Regions from separate parts of the Sutcliffiella horikoshii genome, predicted to be linked through region 3. Evidence: riboswitches for the same ligand, from Rfam matches in the RefSeq annotation. Region 3 holds a riboswitch; each other region holds the start of a gene.
The links. Region 3 has a riboswitch for cobalamin ahead of K7887_RS05890 (ribonucleoside-diphosphate reductase subunit alpha). Riboswitches for the same ligand answer to the same signal wherever they lie in the genome.
Positions count from the first base shown of each region.

Region 1: another riboswitch for cobalamin. It lies ahead of K7887_RS11240 (cob(I)yrinic acid a,c-diamide adenosyltransferase); the one in region 3 lies ahead of K7887_RS05890 (ribonucleoside-diphosphate reductase subunit alpha).
Region 2: another riboswitch for cobalamin. It lies ahead of K7887_RS12780 (DUF4430 domain-containing protein); the one in region 3 lies ahead of K7887_RS05890 (ribonucleoside-diphosphate reductase subunit alpha).

Region 1 covers NZ_CP082918.1:2,215,846-2,220,116, forward strand. Annotated here, with positions in the region: gene K7887_RS11235 (cobyrinic acid a,c-diamide synthase CobB) at 1-1,375, opposite strand, end outside; gene K7887_RS11240 (cob(I)yrinic acid a,c-diamide adenosyltransferase) at 1,395-1,943, opposite strand; cobalamin riboswitch at 2,121-2,307, opposite strand; gene K7887_RS11245 (hypothetical protein) at 2,547-2,777, opposite strand; gene K7887_RS11250 (hypothetical protein) at 2,875-3,747, opposite strand; gene K7887_RS11255 (RNA polymerase sigma factor) at 3,744-4,253, opposite strand.
Region 2 covers NZ_CP082918.1:2,502,241-2,506,511, reverse strand. Annotated here, with positions in the region: gene K7887_RS12795 (response regulator transcription factor) at 1-244, shown strand, start outside; gene K7887_RS12790 (ATP-binding protein) at 241-2,025, shown strand; cobalamin riboswitch at 2,104-2,305, shown strand; gene K7887_RS12780 (DUF4430 domain-containing protein) at 2,519-2,941, shown strand; gene K7887_RS12775 (ECF transporter S component) at 2,944-3,495, shown strand; gene sigX (RNA polymerase sigma factor SigX) at 3,916-4,271, shown strand, end outside.
Region 3 covers NZ_CP082918.1:1,135,126-1,139,396, forward strand. Annotated here, with positions in the region: gene K7887_RS05885 (ribonucleotide-diphosphate reductase subunit beta) at 1-118, opposite strand, end outside; gene K7887_RS05890 (ribonucleoside-diphosphate reductase subunit alpha) at 171-2,432, opposite strand; cobalamin riboswitch at 2,640-2,835, opposite strand; gene K7887_RS05895 (STAS domain-containing protein) at 3,002-3,829, opposite strand; gene K7887_RS05900 (aldo/keto reductase) at 4,009-4,271, shown strand, end outside.

The sequences.
Region 1 (4,271 bases), 1.1 Mb from region 3:
GCAGTTTTACCTCCAGACATCTTTGAATCCAGTTTTCCACTACCCTTGGATTGGATCCAAAGTGAATGTGAGTATAACCAGCAACTAGGTTTTTGCTGATAAACCCGTCTGTTCCTTTCCCTCTTATTCCTTTTGTTTCGAAGGCGGCCGGCAGCTCTGTTTGGTGATGAAAGGTGGAATAGTGGAACTCATGGCCCCTCGCCACCTCTCCCTCCTTCAAGAGAAAATTCCCGTTCAGCCCTTTGATTTCCCTGTATCCAAGGGCAGCAAGCCTAGTTTGCATGTGCACGATACCAGGAATGACACCTACCATTGGATAAGCATCCCCTCCTGCTGTCACAAGTTCTTTGCATAAATACATATAGCCTCCACATTCCGCAAAGGTAGGGATTTCACTTTTGACAACTGCGTGATAGACGCTATCCATGCTTTTCGTATTCAAAGCGAGCCTAGATGCAAACTCCTCCGGGAAGCCTCCACCAAGATACAAACCATGCACATCATGTGGGACCTCCTCATTTTTCAAAGGGGAGAAGAAGGTCAATTCCGCCCCTCTCTTTTGCAAAAGTTCCAAGTTCTCTTCGTAATAAAAATGGAAAGCAGAATCATAGGCGACAGCTATCCGGACTTTTTTGTTGGGATATGAAGTAAAAACGGAAGGCTTAGTCATGGCTGGAATCTCGGAAGCTTGGTCCGCCAGCTCATATAAACGCTGGACATCTACCGTTGTTGCAACACGCTCACCCAATTGATAAAAAAAACCTTCAAGTTCCCCACGTTCAATGGATGGAACAAGCCCTAAATGTCGTTCTGGCATCTCAAGTTCAGACTCCCTTGTTATGTAGCCAATTACAGGAATCTTACATTCCGATTCGACCGCTGCTTTAATTAAATGAAAATGCCCTTCGCTTCCCACTTTATTCGCGATCACCCCAACTATCTTCACTTTTCCTGAGAGTGCCTGATACCCTTTGACTATTGCAGCCGCACTCCTTGCCATGCCGGAGCAATCTACCACAAGCACAACTGGACTCCCTGTGAGTATGCTTATTTCTGCACTGCTCCCCTCATCGGAAAGCGGATCTTTTCCATCATAGAAGCCCATCACCCCTTCTATGATGGCAATATCGGCACCCTCACTTCCACGGACCAAGACTTCTTTCACAAAATTAGAAGAAAGCATCCAACTATCCAGATTCCGCGACTTCCTTCCAGTAACAGCCGTGTGATAAGAGGTGTCGATATAATCCGGACCACATTTAAACCCCTGGACACAAAGGCCCTTTTTCCGCATCGCTGCCATCAGGCCGATTGTAATAGTAGTCTTTCCTACACCACTGCCTGTTCCTGCTATAAGAATTCTCCTTTTACCCATTTTCAACCCCACCTTCTTCTTAAAATTCCACACCTTTAACTGCCGGGATTCCCTTATCGTAATAATGCTTTTCTGCATGAACGACGGAGACAAGATCAGCTGCCGCTTTGACTTGTTCAGGTGCATCTCTTCCGGTAATAACAAGATGGACGTGCTCAGGCTTGTTCCTGATAAGCTCCAAGACCTCAGTCAATGGTAGGACATCATCAACCGGAAAACCCTGAATGGATAATGCGTTATTTAATTCATCCAAAACAACTATGTCGTAGTCTCCGCTCATGACAGCCTCTTTCGCTTTTGGCCAACCGATGCGAAGTGCTTCACGATGCTCCTCAGGAGTCTTTGTCCATGTGAAGCCAATTCCCAGTTGCTCCATCTCCACTCCTAATTTACTTAGGGAAATCTGTTCGCCGTATGTACGATTCGGTGATTTAATGAACTGATATATCTTCACCTTCATCCCCCTTCCTACCGCGCGAACCGCCAAACCAATAGCCGAAGTTGTTTTGCCTTTGCCATCTCCGGTGTACACCAGTGTCAAGCCTCTTTGTTTTGTTTTCTCACTCATACAACATGCCTCCCTGTTTTTCTTCATTAAAAAAACGCCTTTCTGCTAATAGCAAAAAGACGTTTAAAGGTCCATCCAATCCAGTCCTTATTAAAAGCTCTTACGAAGAATCGCTTATAAATGTGAAAACTGAATAAAAATAAATGAATGTCACTTTAAGCATTCTTTCCTCGCAGAATCCTTAAAAACAAATAGGCAGGTCTCCTGACTTGCGTTTCAAGCACATTACCGACCCTTCCCATGCTTTTGCACAGTGGATATTTCGGCAATATTCAACGCTTACAGTGGCGGGGTCCGTGCTGGATTTTCACCAGCTTCCCTTTTAACCTTTCTTCACAAAGGCACCTAAATGTTGTATTGTATCAATCAAAATATGAAATTTAGTTTATTGTATTTAACTATCCAAGCTTAAATTGACAACGAACTTATTGTAGCCTATTTTCATACGAATGTCTTTAATAAATTTTGTGGCTTTTAAAAAAAGTTTAATAGTTCTATAAAATCTGAACCACCAATATGCGACTATTTTACTTATCCACATAGAAAATATCCCTTTCATACTATTGTTTAGTTAAAGAAAGGTCACTTTTTTTCTCTTTTCAGTTATCCAAAGTAATGATGAAAACACCAGACAACAAGAAACATACTTACAATACCCCAAGCTGTAGCACTATATATCCACCGTATTATCGATTTAGCTTTTGTTGAACTTTCCTCGGTTTCCGTATTTGCTGTTATAAAAGCGAGCTTACTTTCCATCCCTTTTTTCATAGAAATGAGAACAGCAAATCCGATAATTATGAAACCAATAGTTATCCAAAGTAATAAGATCACCTGTTACACCTCACTATTTCATTTATCCTGCACAATTACTTAATACCAATTATTTCAAACAATGAACACTTTCTCAAGGGAATTTTCCCATAAAAACTTAAAATTCCAAGTCGTAACTTTCTCCGGTTATTACATTTTTATAAACCTTCTCCCCTTGATCAGTCTTTATTATTTCAAAAACCCCATATCCACGCGCCATAATTCCATATATTTCATCCTCTGTTTGTTGATTTGCTAGAATAACTGCATATTCCTTTCCTGGCACCATTTTGTAATCGTATTCAGATGTGTAGGAAATAAATTTGGTTTCTTGTTCTTCTCTGGAGAGTTTGGTTAGGCCCATTTTTTCTAAACCAGTATATTCACTTCCTACCCAAGAATCCAACAGGTTGGAAATCCTAATGTCTCCCCCTCCTATGTAAATTGTTTTTTCACCAGATAAATCTTTGCCATAAATGGTATCCACTATTTCCACATCCAATGGTGTATAGGGCATATAAGTATAGAAATTTTCATATTTTGGAAGTATTTCAGCTTCCCTGATGTTTAGAACTTTTATGTGTACAATAGATGTCCCTTCGATAATTAAATTCCTTGGTTCTCTAGGATCAACCGCCCAGCTATTTTGGCTCTGAGAAACTGAATAAATATCCTCAGGGTTAATTTCTTTCTGTATGCTAACATCCTGCTTGTTCTCTAAGATTAGTAATTTATCACTATGAATTCCAGCAAACTTTTGTAGATTACTATCTTGCCCACTAAAGCTCCAAATTAAGGTGGCTGCCAATGTCAAAGTAAGCAATGTGGTGGCGACTATTTTTCTCGTGTTAGGTATTCCTTTTTGGACTTCAATCTGACTCATAGCTAGTTCCTTATTTATATGATCAGAGATACTGTTGAAGCTTCTTTCATTTAACCTATAATCCTTAGGAAAAGATTGCAGTTCATTGTGGAGTCTGGAATCTTTCATGTTTCTCGCCCTCCCATCTTTTTCTCCAGGGCTTTTAAAGCCCTATGGTAGCTGAGATTCACTTTACTCTCACTCCAATTCAGCGCTTGAGCAGTCTCTTGTACTGAAAGCTCGTTAATTCCTCTTAACATGAGTACGTCATAATAGCTTTGCTTTAGCAACCTTATTGCCCTATAGAGTTCCAGCTTCGTTTCACTTAACCCCACCATTTCCTCTGGTGAATCTGACCCCTTTGCTGTCGTACTGAATTGTAATAGCCGATTTCTTTTAATCTCTTCTTTTCTTCTTTTTCTGCTCTCATCTATAGCCACATTCCTGGCAATACTTATCAGCCAAGTTCTAGGGTTTGATCCACCCTTAAATTTATGTAAGTTTCTTATAGCCTTAATAAAAGTCTCTTGTACGAAATCCTCCACATCTATACTGCCCGTATAATAGATTAGGAAATTGTAAATGTCATTGTGATATTCTTTGAACCAATCAGATACATCGTTTTCTTCTCTCATTCCTTCTCCCCCGTGAAA
Region 2 (4,271 bases), 1.4 Mb from region 3:
AAATCTTACCCCTAAAGAATATGAACTACTTTACTTCCTTGCAAAATCTCCTGATAAAGTTTTCGACCGCGAGCAACTGTTGAAAGAAGTATGGCAATACGAGTTCTTTGGGGATTTACGAACAGTTGATACGCATGTGAAACGTCTACGCGAGAAATTGAACAAAGTGTCAGAACCAGCCTCTAAAATGATTGTAACAGTATGGGGCGTAGGCTATAAATTCGAGGTTGGCAATGAATCATGATTTGGAGAAGTGTAGTTGGTAAGCTCTGGCTTACTGTGTTACTTTTAGTTTCATTTGTATTATTTGTTTTAACCATTCTTTTACTAGAATTCTTTGAGAATTACCATGTACAGGAAGCAGAAAAGGATTTGACCCAGGCAGCGAGTAAGATTTCATTAATTTTGGAACAGCATGAAGACATGGAACAATCGAAATCAATAGCTTGGGAGCTTGTTGATGAAGTGTCTCAGGTGGTTATTTTTACAGACAAGGGAGAGTACTCTCATTCTCCGACATCTCAAATCGACCATTTACCTGCTGAATTCTTCCTAAACGACCCGGACCTTTCCCTCGTCTTTGAAGATCAGCCGATTGTAACGAAAAAGACTTATTTGCCCGATTTCCAAATTACAGATGAAATGCAAGGCGAAGTGATGATCGTCGGAATTCCTTTGCATATTAATGAGGATAAAGATGGAGCTGTTTTCGTTTATCAGTCCCTGCTTGCCGTAAAAGAAACAACCAAACAAACAACAAAACTTATTCTGCTTGCTGCAGGTTTTGCAATCTTTTTAACGACCATTTTCGCATTCTTCTTGTCTACAAGAATTACAGCACCTCTGCGTAATATGAGAGAGGCTGCTTTTGAAGTCGCAAGAGGGAAGTTCGATACTAAGGTTCCAATTTTAACATCGGACGAAATTGGGGAACTTGGGATGGCCTTTAATCAAATGGGCAGACAACTCAAGTTTAATATTAACGCTTTGAATCAAGAGAAGGAACATTTAGCCAACATTCTCAGCAGTATGGCAGATGGGGTTATCACCTTAAACCGAGATGGCACCATTCTTGTAACGAATCCACCGGCGGAGAAATTTTTACAAGCCTGGTACTATCAAGAAGGCAATGCCAGCGGGGAAGACTTGCCAGGTGAGGTAATGGAAATGTTCCAACGGGCTATTTCTGTTGAAAAAGAACAAAGTATAGAATTAACCTATCAAGGACGTACGTGGGTAATCGTAATGAGTCCACTATATACGCAAACCCATATCCGCGGCGCTGTTGCAGTAATACGGGATATGACGGAAGAGAGAAGGTTGGACAAACTTCGTAAAGATTTCATTGCCAATGTGTCCCATGAATTGCGTACACCAATTTCCATGCTGCAAGGCTACAGTGAAGCAATTGTCGATGATATTGCCGGAACGGATGAAGAGAAAAAAGAACTTGCTTCCGTTATTTATGATGAATCTTTAAGAATGGGGCGCCTCGTAAATGACTTATTAGATCTTGCGAGAATGGAAGCCGGTCATATTTCATTGAATTATGAAAATGCCAATATTGTCGCCTTTGTCGAAAAGATAACAAGAAAGTTTCAGGGCCTTGCAAAAGAAAAGTCTATCGTGTTGCAATCACATGTAGAAGGTGATGGGGCCATCCAAATGGATGTAGACCGTATGGAACAGGTAATGACAAACCTGGTGGACAACGCCATTCGCCATACAGCAGACGATGGGACCATAATCATCCATGCAAAATTAATAAACAACGGTGTCAAAATAGATGTAAAAGATTCTGGGCACGGCATACCTGAAGAAGATCTGCCTTTTGTTTTTGAACGCTTCTATAAGGCGGACAAAGCGCGTACAAGAGGGCGTGCAGGTACAGGACTGGGACTTGCCATTGTGAAAAACATCATAGAAGCACACCGGGGTACCATATCCGTTCATTCAAAAGAGAACGAGGGAACGACATTTTCCATGTATATTCCGCAAAAACACTCTCAAAATGGAGATGTGTAGCGAAAAATCTTGTTTTCTATGAAACATTATCTTGTCAAGACCAGACATATCTTGTAATATGAAACATAGTTAATTGAATAGCAATACGAAATAGTTGGTGTCACGATGGTGACTTAATAGGGAATTTGGTGAAATGCCAAAACTGTCCCCGCAACTGTAAATGTGGACGAAATGAGATGACCACTGTATGAACGGGCTTAAGAAATTAGGTCCTCATATGGGAAGGCTCAAAGTAGGAAGAAGCATAAGTCAGTAGACCTGCCAATTATTATACCAGTTTCAATACTTCGGGGGTTGAGTAGGAGAGACGGCAGAAATCTGTCTTTATTTGTCGTATTATGACATTGCCGTTATCGCCTCATCCTGAAATTGGATGAGGTTTTTTGTTTTGCTCATCACAGATCGATTGGGACATTAGGGGTAAAGATAGGAGGAGAAAAGATACGGTTTTACAACTTGCACTGCAAATTAATTACATAAGGGGAAAAAACATATGAAAAAACTTTTACTAACACTTTTACTATCATTAACTCTTGCCATTACAGGCTGTGCTAATGCAGGAAATGAAACAAATCATACAGCTAATAATGAAACACCTGCTGAAACTCAAGAACAACAAGAAAGCCAACTTTCCACCACGATCAAACTAACGAAAGAAGGCGAAGAAGTCATCAGTGAGGAGACTGTAGAGTTTGAGGAAGGGGAGTCTTTGATGGAAGTCATGGACCGCAATTTTGAGCTTACTACAGGATTTGGAGGAGATTTCATCGTCGGAATTGACGGCCTGGGCTCTGAGGAAGAATCTGATTATTATTGGAACATCTCCGTCAACGGTGAAAGCTTAATGGTCGGTGCAAGTGATTATACGCTAGAGGAGAACGACGAAGTTCATTTTGATTATCAAAAGGTGGAATGATGATGACAACCAGAAAAATAGCGCTACTTGGTGTATTAATAGCCCTTTGTGTAGTGGGGAGAATCGTTTTCGCCTCCGTACCTAACGTCCAGCCAGTGACAGCAATCATCATTATATGTGCTTTCTGGATGGGGCCGGTTTCAGGTGTGATTCTTGCAGTAGGTACTACCTTTGCAACGAACCTGGTCCTTGGTACTGGCATGTGGACATTCACACAAATCTTTGCATGGTCCATTATTGGATTATTAAGTGGAGCAATTGGGATATGGTTTAAAAGAATTCCAGTATTTATCCTTTCCATCTATGCTGGACTTTGCGGGCTGTTTTTCGGTTTTGTTTTCTCGATCCAAAACATGATTGTCGGAGGATTTCCATTTTGGCCATATTATCTTGCTGGACTACCATTTGATATAAACCATGCAGTTGGAAATGTCGTATTTTTTATCGTGTTGTATCCGATCCTTTCCAAACTCTTAAACGAAAGAGCACCCTTTATCATCAAAAGAAAAGAGAGCCTAGCACAATATCAAATGAGCAGCACCTACAAGAAATAAAAGAGGAGCGCCAATCCAATTGGGTTGGCGCTTTACTATGTAAAAAATTGAAGCAGAGTTACTAGGAATTTCTAGCTGGTGATTGGAGCAGTTGGCGAAGACTCCTGCGGGAGAGTAGCGACATTGTTGAGACCCTCCAACGAAGTGAGGAGGCTCAAGGTCGCCCGCGGAAAGCGAAGCCATTTGCGGAAATCAACAGCGGCGTAATCAAAATAGGTCGAAATATGTATATAACCTCTTTGGAAAAGCCTACAAAAATCCCTACAATCCTATACGGACATCCCTTATACTTATATTACACACAAAAAACAAAAGAAATAATTACCAAATAACCCTAGTCAAATTGTAATTTTTTTAATATATTTGTAATGTAACTTTCTTACTATAATATACGACTAATGAAATGAACGGAGGGAAACTATGAATACCGTTTTTCAAGAGCTCTATGAAAAATATCACCAGGATGTTTATCAGTTCTTATATTACATGGTGAACAACAAGGAGCAAGCGGAAGACCTCGTTCAAGAAGTTTATATAAAAGTTTTGCGTTCCTATGATCGTTTTGAAGGGAAAAGCAGTGAAAAGACCTGGCTGTTTTCGATTGCCAAGCACGTTGCCATTGATTCCTTTCGCAAACAAAAAGGATGGAAAAACAAACTACTTGAAACTTTCGACTGGAATAAACAACAAGTCAGAGATCACGCTCCACTTCCTGAAGAGATAGCCGTACAAAATGAACAAGTCCAACAAATGTACCGGTGTTTGGATAAATGTAA
Region 3 (4,271 bases):
ATGAAAAAGCCACATCGTCCCAATTAAGAACATTGGAGCTTTTTCCATTTATGATTTTGGTCGATCTATTCGGTGCGTCCACATCCATTAAGATGCGTGATTTTAGTTTAGCATTCATTTGGTTTGCTCCTTTTTATTGACATGCTTATGAGTTCTTTAATGATAGCTGACTAACTTGAACATGATTCACATTCTTCTAAATCTGAAGATGTGGAACGAACATAGTAGGTTGTTTTCAATTTTTGCTTCCATGCATCAAGATGAAGTTCAAGTAATACTTTGGCCTTCACGGTGTTCGTAACATACAGGTTAAAGGAAATGGCCTGATCGATATGTTTTTGTCTTGCCGCATTCTGGGCAATGCTCCAATGCTGATCGATATGGTAGGCAGATTTATAAAACCAGGTTGTTTCTGCGTTAAGGTCAGGTGCTGTTACGGGAATCTTGTAATCTTTTTTCTCTTCTGAATATACCTTAAGGAAAATGGGATCAATGCTTGCAGAGCTTCCGGCAATAATGGACGTGGTCGCATTTGGGGCAACTGCCATTAGATATCCGTTTCGGACGCCGTAATTCGCTACTTGTTCTTGAAGCACATTCCAATCCAGTTCCGAGGCTGTCCCATAATTCCGTTTGTGAAAATAGTCACCAGTTTGCCAATCAGATCCTTCGAATGCAGGGTAGGAACCTTTTTCTTTAGCGAGCAGGGAGCTGGCTTGGATTGTGTAAAATGCAATTTTTTCATAAAGTTTGTCTGCATGAAGCACTGCTTCATTGGACTCCCATTTGATACCTTCAAGAGCAAGCAGGTGATGCCAGCCGAATGTTCCCAATCCAATGGCACGATATTTTTCATTGGTCATCTTTGCCTGCAGTACCGGTATTTCATTTAAATCAATCACATTATCAAGCATCCGAACCTGGATGGGAATAAGGCGCTCTAGTTGTCCTGCTGTTACAGTGCGAGCAAGATTAATGGAGGATAAATTACAGACTACAAAATCTCCGGGTGTTTTAACGGTTATGATCGTACCATCCTCTACGTATTGCTTTTTCGTGATGGTGGCACTTTGGTTTTGGGTAATTTCCGTACATAAATTCGTGCAATAAATCATTCCTTTATGAGGGTTTGGATTCATTCTGTTCACTTCATCACGATAAAACATGAATGGACTGCCAGTTTCTAGTTGCCCCTTCATGATTGCTTTCATAATCTCTATAGCCGGTACTTTTTCTTTCGGGAGCTCAGGATGATTGACACATTCTTCATATTTTTGGCGAAAGCTTCCAGCACCAACTTTCTCGTCAAAATAATCTTCAAGGGAATAGCCCATTAGTTTTCTAACTTCATGTGGATCAAATAAGTACCAGTCTCCTCTGCTTTCTACCTGCTCCATGAAAATATCCGGTATGCACACTCCATTGAAAAGATCATGTGTACGCATGCGTTCATCACCGTTGTTGAGCTTGCTGTCAAGAAAGGAAAAAATGTCTCTATGCCAAACATCTAAATAGACAGAAATGGCTCCTTTCCGTTGACCGAGCTGGTCGACACTTACAGCCGTATTGTTCAATTGTTTCATCCATGGAATCACTCCGCTAGATACGCCTTTGAATCCTCTTATATCACTGCCGCGACTACGTATTTTGCCGAGGTAGACGCCAAGGCCGCCTCCGGATTTAGAGAGATTTGCAATGTCTGTGTTGCTGTCATATATTCCTTGCAAGCTGTCATCAACCGTATCAATGAAGCAGCTTGAGAGCTGTCCATACGTTTTTCCTGCATTGGCAAATGTCGGTGTGGCAACGGTCATATACAAATTGCTTAGTGCCCAATAAGCTTCTTTCACGTAGTGAATCCGATTAGTTTCTTCCTTTTGCATCAGTGTCATGGCAATGATCATGAAACGTTCTTGAGGCAATTCAAGTAAGCGTTTATGATGATCGCGCGTTAAATAACGGTCAGATAATGTTTTCAGTCCAATATAGGTAAAGAGATTATCTTTTTGAGGATCAAGGACTGCCTCTAATTCATTAATTTCTTTAGCTGTGTATGCTTTTAGCAATTGAGTTTGATAAATTCCTAGTTCTGTTAAGCTTTTGATTAATGAGTAAAAATCTGTATAGGGCTTGGAGATGTTTCTGTTGCTGCATACTTCCTGTTGCAGCTTTTGTGATAATAACCTTGATGCAACATAGGTCCAGTCAGGTTCTAGTTCATCCACGTGATTGAGCGCTTCTAGTATTAGTTGGTTTGTAAGTTCATGTTGATTGTTGTGATGGAGCAGTTTATCAATAATTTTGGTAGTTTTTTGTAAGAAACCTGTTGTTTCAAGTTTTGGAAACTCAGATAGAACAGTTTCTAAATGGCTCTGGTAATCTTGATCGCTAGGTCCATTCTCTTTATGTACAGTTTTGGTATGTACGGTCATTTTTTTCACTCTCCACTTCGTCTAAAATAAAAAAATCCACTCAATAGTTGAGTGGATCAAACGATCATAGAAAAAAGGGAAAGAGTGCAGGAGGGTTCTTAGGTTCCTAGAAAATATGCTGAGGTGCGTCAGAAATAATCAAAGAACCTTGTCCTGTTTTTACCATGTTCTATGTATCGTTTCATCTTCTCAACTCCCGAAGAAAGAGAAACTAAATCGGTAAAGGCAGGTCTCCTGACTCGTGCTTCTTCCTATTTTGAACCTTCCCATACAAGAGCCGTTAAGCGTTCATGTACAGTGGTTTCTCAAAATCGTCTGCACTTACAGTTGCGGGAACAGTCCCGGATTTTCACCGGATTCCCTATTAAGTCTATAAAAAGACACCTTTATCGCAAAAGTTAAAATTACTATATGTAGATATATAGATGTTTCATTTAATCTATATATGGTATTTTGTGTGAATGATAGTACTATCATAATGGATACACAAACAAATGGCAAGACATTTTATGGAGGCTTCGACGTGAAGGTGAAAAATCCTGCCGGGGTCTGACCCCGGCAGGATTTTTTTATTGTTCTTGTAATATTTGCTCTATAGAGCCGCTGATTTGAATGTCTCTTAGGATGAGTCCGGAGTTGATGAATTGTAGGCTGAGTTCCGGGCGCAGGCCTGTAATGATTGGTGTGATGCCTATTAGCTTGAGAGAGCGGATAAGCAGGTCCATGGTGTGCAGAACTGTTTCATCTAAACGGTAAACACCGGAAAAATCAATGATGAGGTTGGAAATGGAAAGATTCTTACTTTTCTCCAACGTCTCTTCTATCAGTATTCCAGCGCGAATCTCATCAATTTCTCCGACAAGCGGCAACACTCCCATCCCTTTTTGTAAAGGGACTATCGGGATAGACAGTCGAATGTAAGAAGCTTTGGTTTCTAACATTTTCTGTTCAGTAGCGATGGAAAAGGCGTGACTGAATCCATAAACGATAATATTGAAAATTTCATCTATTAAAATGAAAATATCTGTAATCTGATTCATATGAAGCCCAGCTTCCACACCTTCACGTTGTATAAACTCCCATAGACATTTTTTATATAACGTCATATTAGAGAGCGTTTCTTCAAGTGATCCGCCAGCCTTCACAGACATGAATCCTACAGATTCTCCCCATTGTTTGGCGCGGTCTAAAACATTGTTTTCAGGATCGAGGACATATTCACCTAAGAATACCAATAACGTTCTAAAGATTTCCTTGACCTGAACTTCTACTTCTTCTTCTCGATATTGCGGTACATCAGGATAAGCATTCTGTATTTCCGATAGCATGCTAGCAGCTACTTCATTCTGTGAATCTATTAATTTTTGTCCTATTAGGGAGTGTGCCGTCTTGGTCATGGTAGAATCCTTTCTTATTTACAGTAGTATTTTAATCTCTAGTTTTATTTCTATTTTAATTTAAAGTCTAAAAGATGTATATCATTTACTAGATAAGAATAGGAAATAAGCAGTATTTTTGGCTAATAATACGTAAAAGAGGTATAATTTCATAATATTGAACAGATAGGAGTGTTTGTATGGAAAGAATTCAGTTAGCAGAAGATGTTTCCCTCTCTAGAATTGTACATGGAATGTGGCGTTTGAATGATTGGGGTTACAGCAAGGAAGAGGTTGTGGAATTTATAGAACAGTGTTTGGATCTTGGAGTTACAAGCTTTGATCATGCAGACATCTATGGTAATTACACAGTAGAAGAGCAATTTGGACAAGCATTAGAACTCAAACCTTCACTAAGGGACAAAATAGAGATAGTGACGAAGTGTGGAATCAAGCTAATATC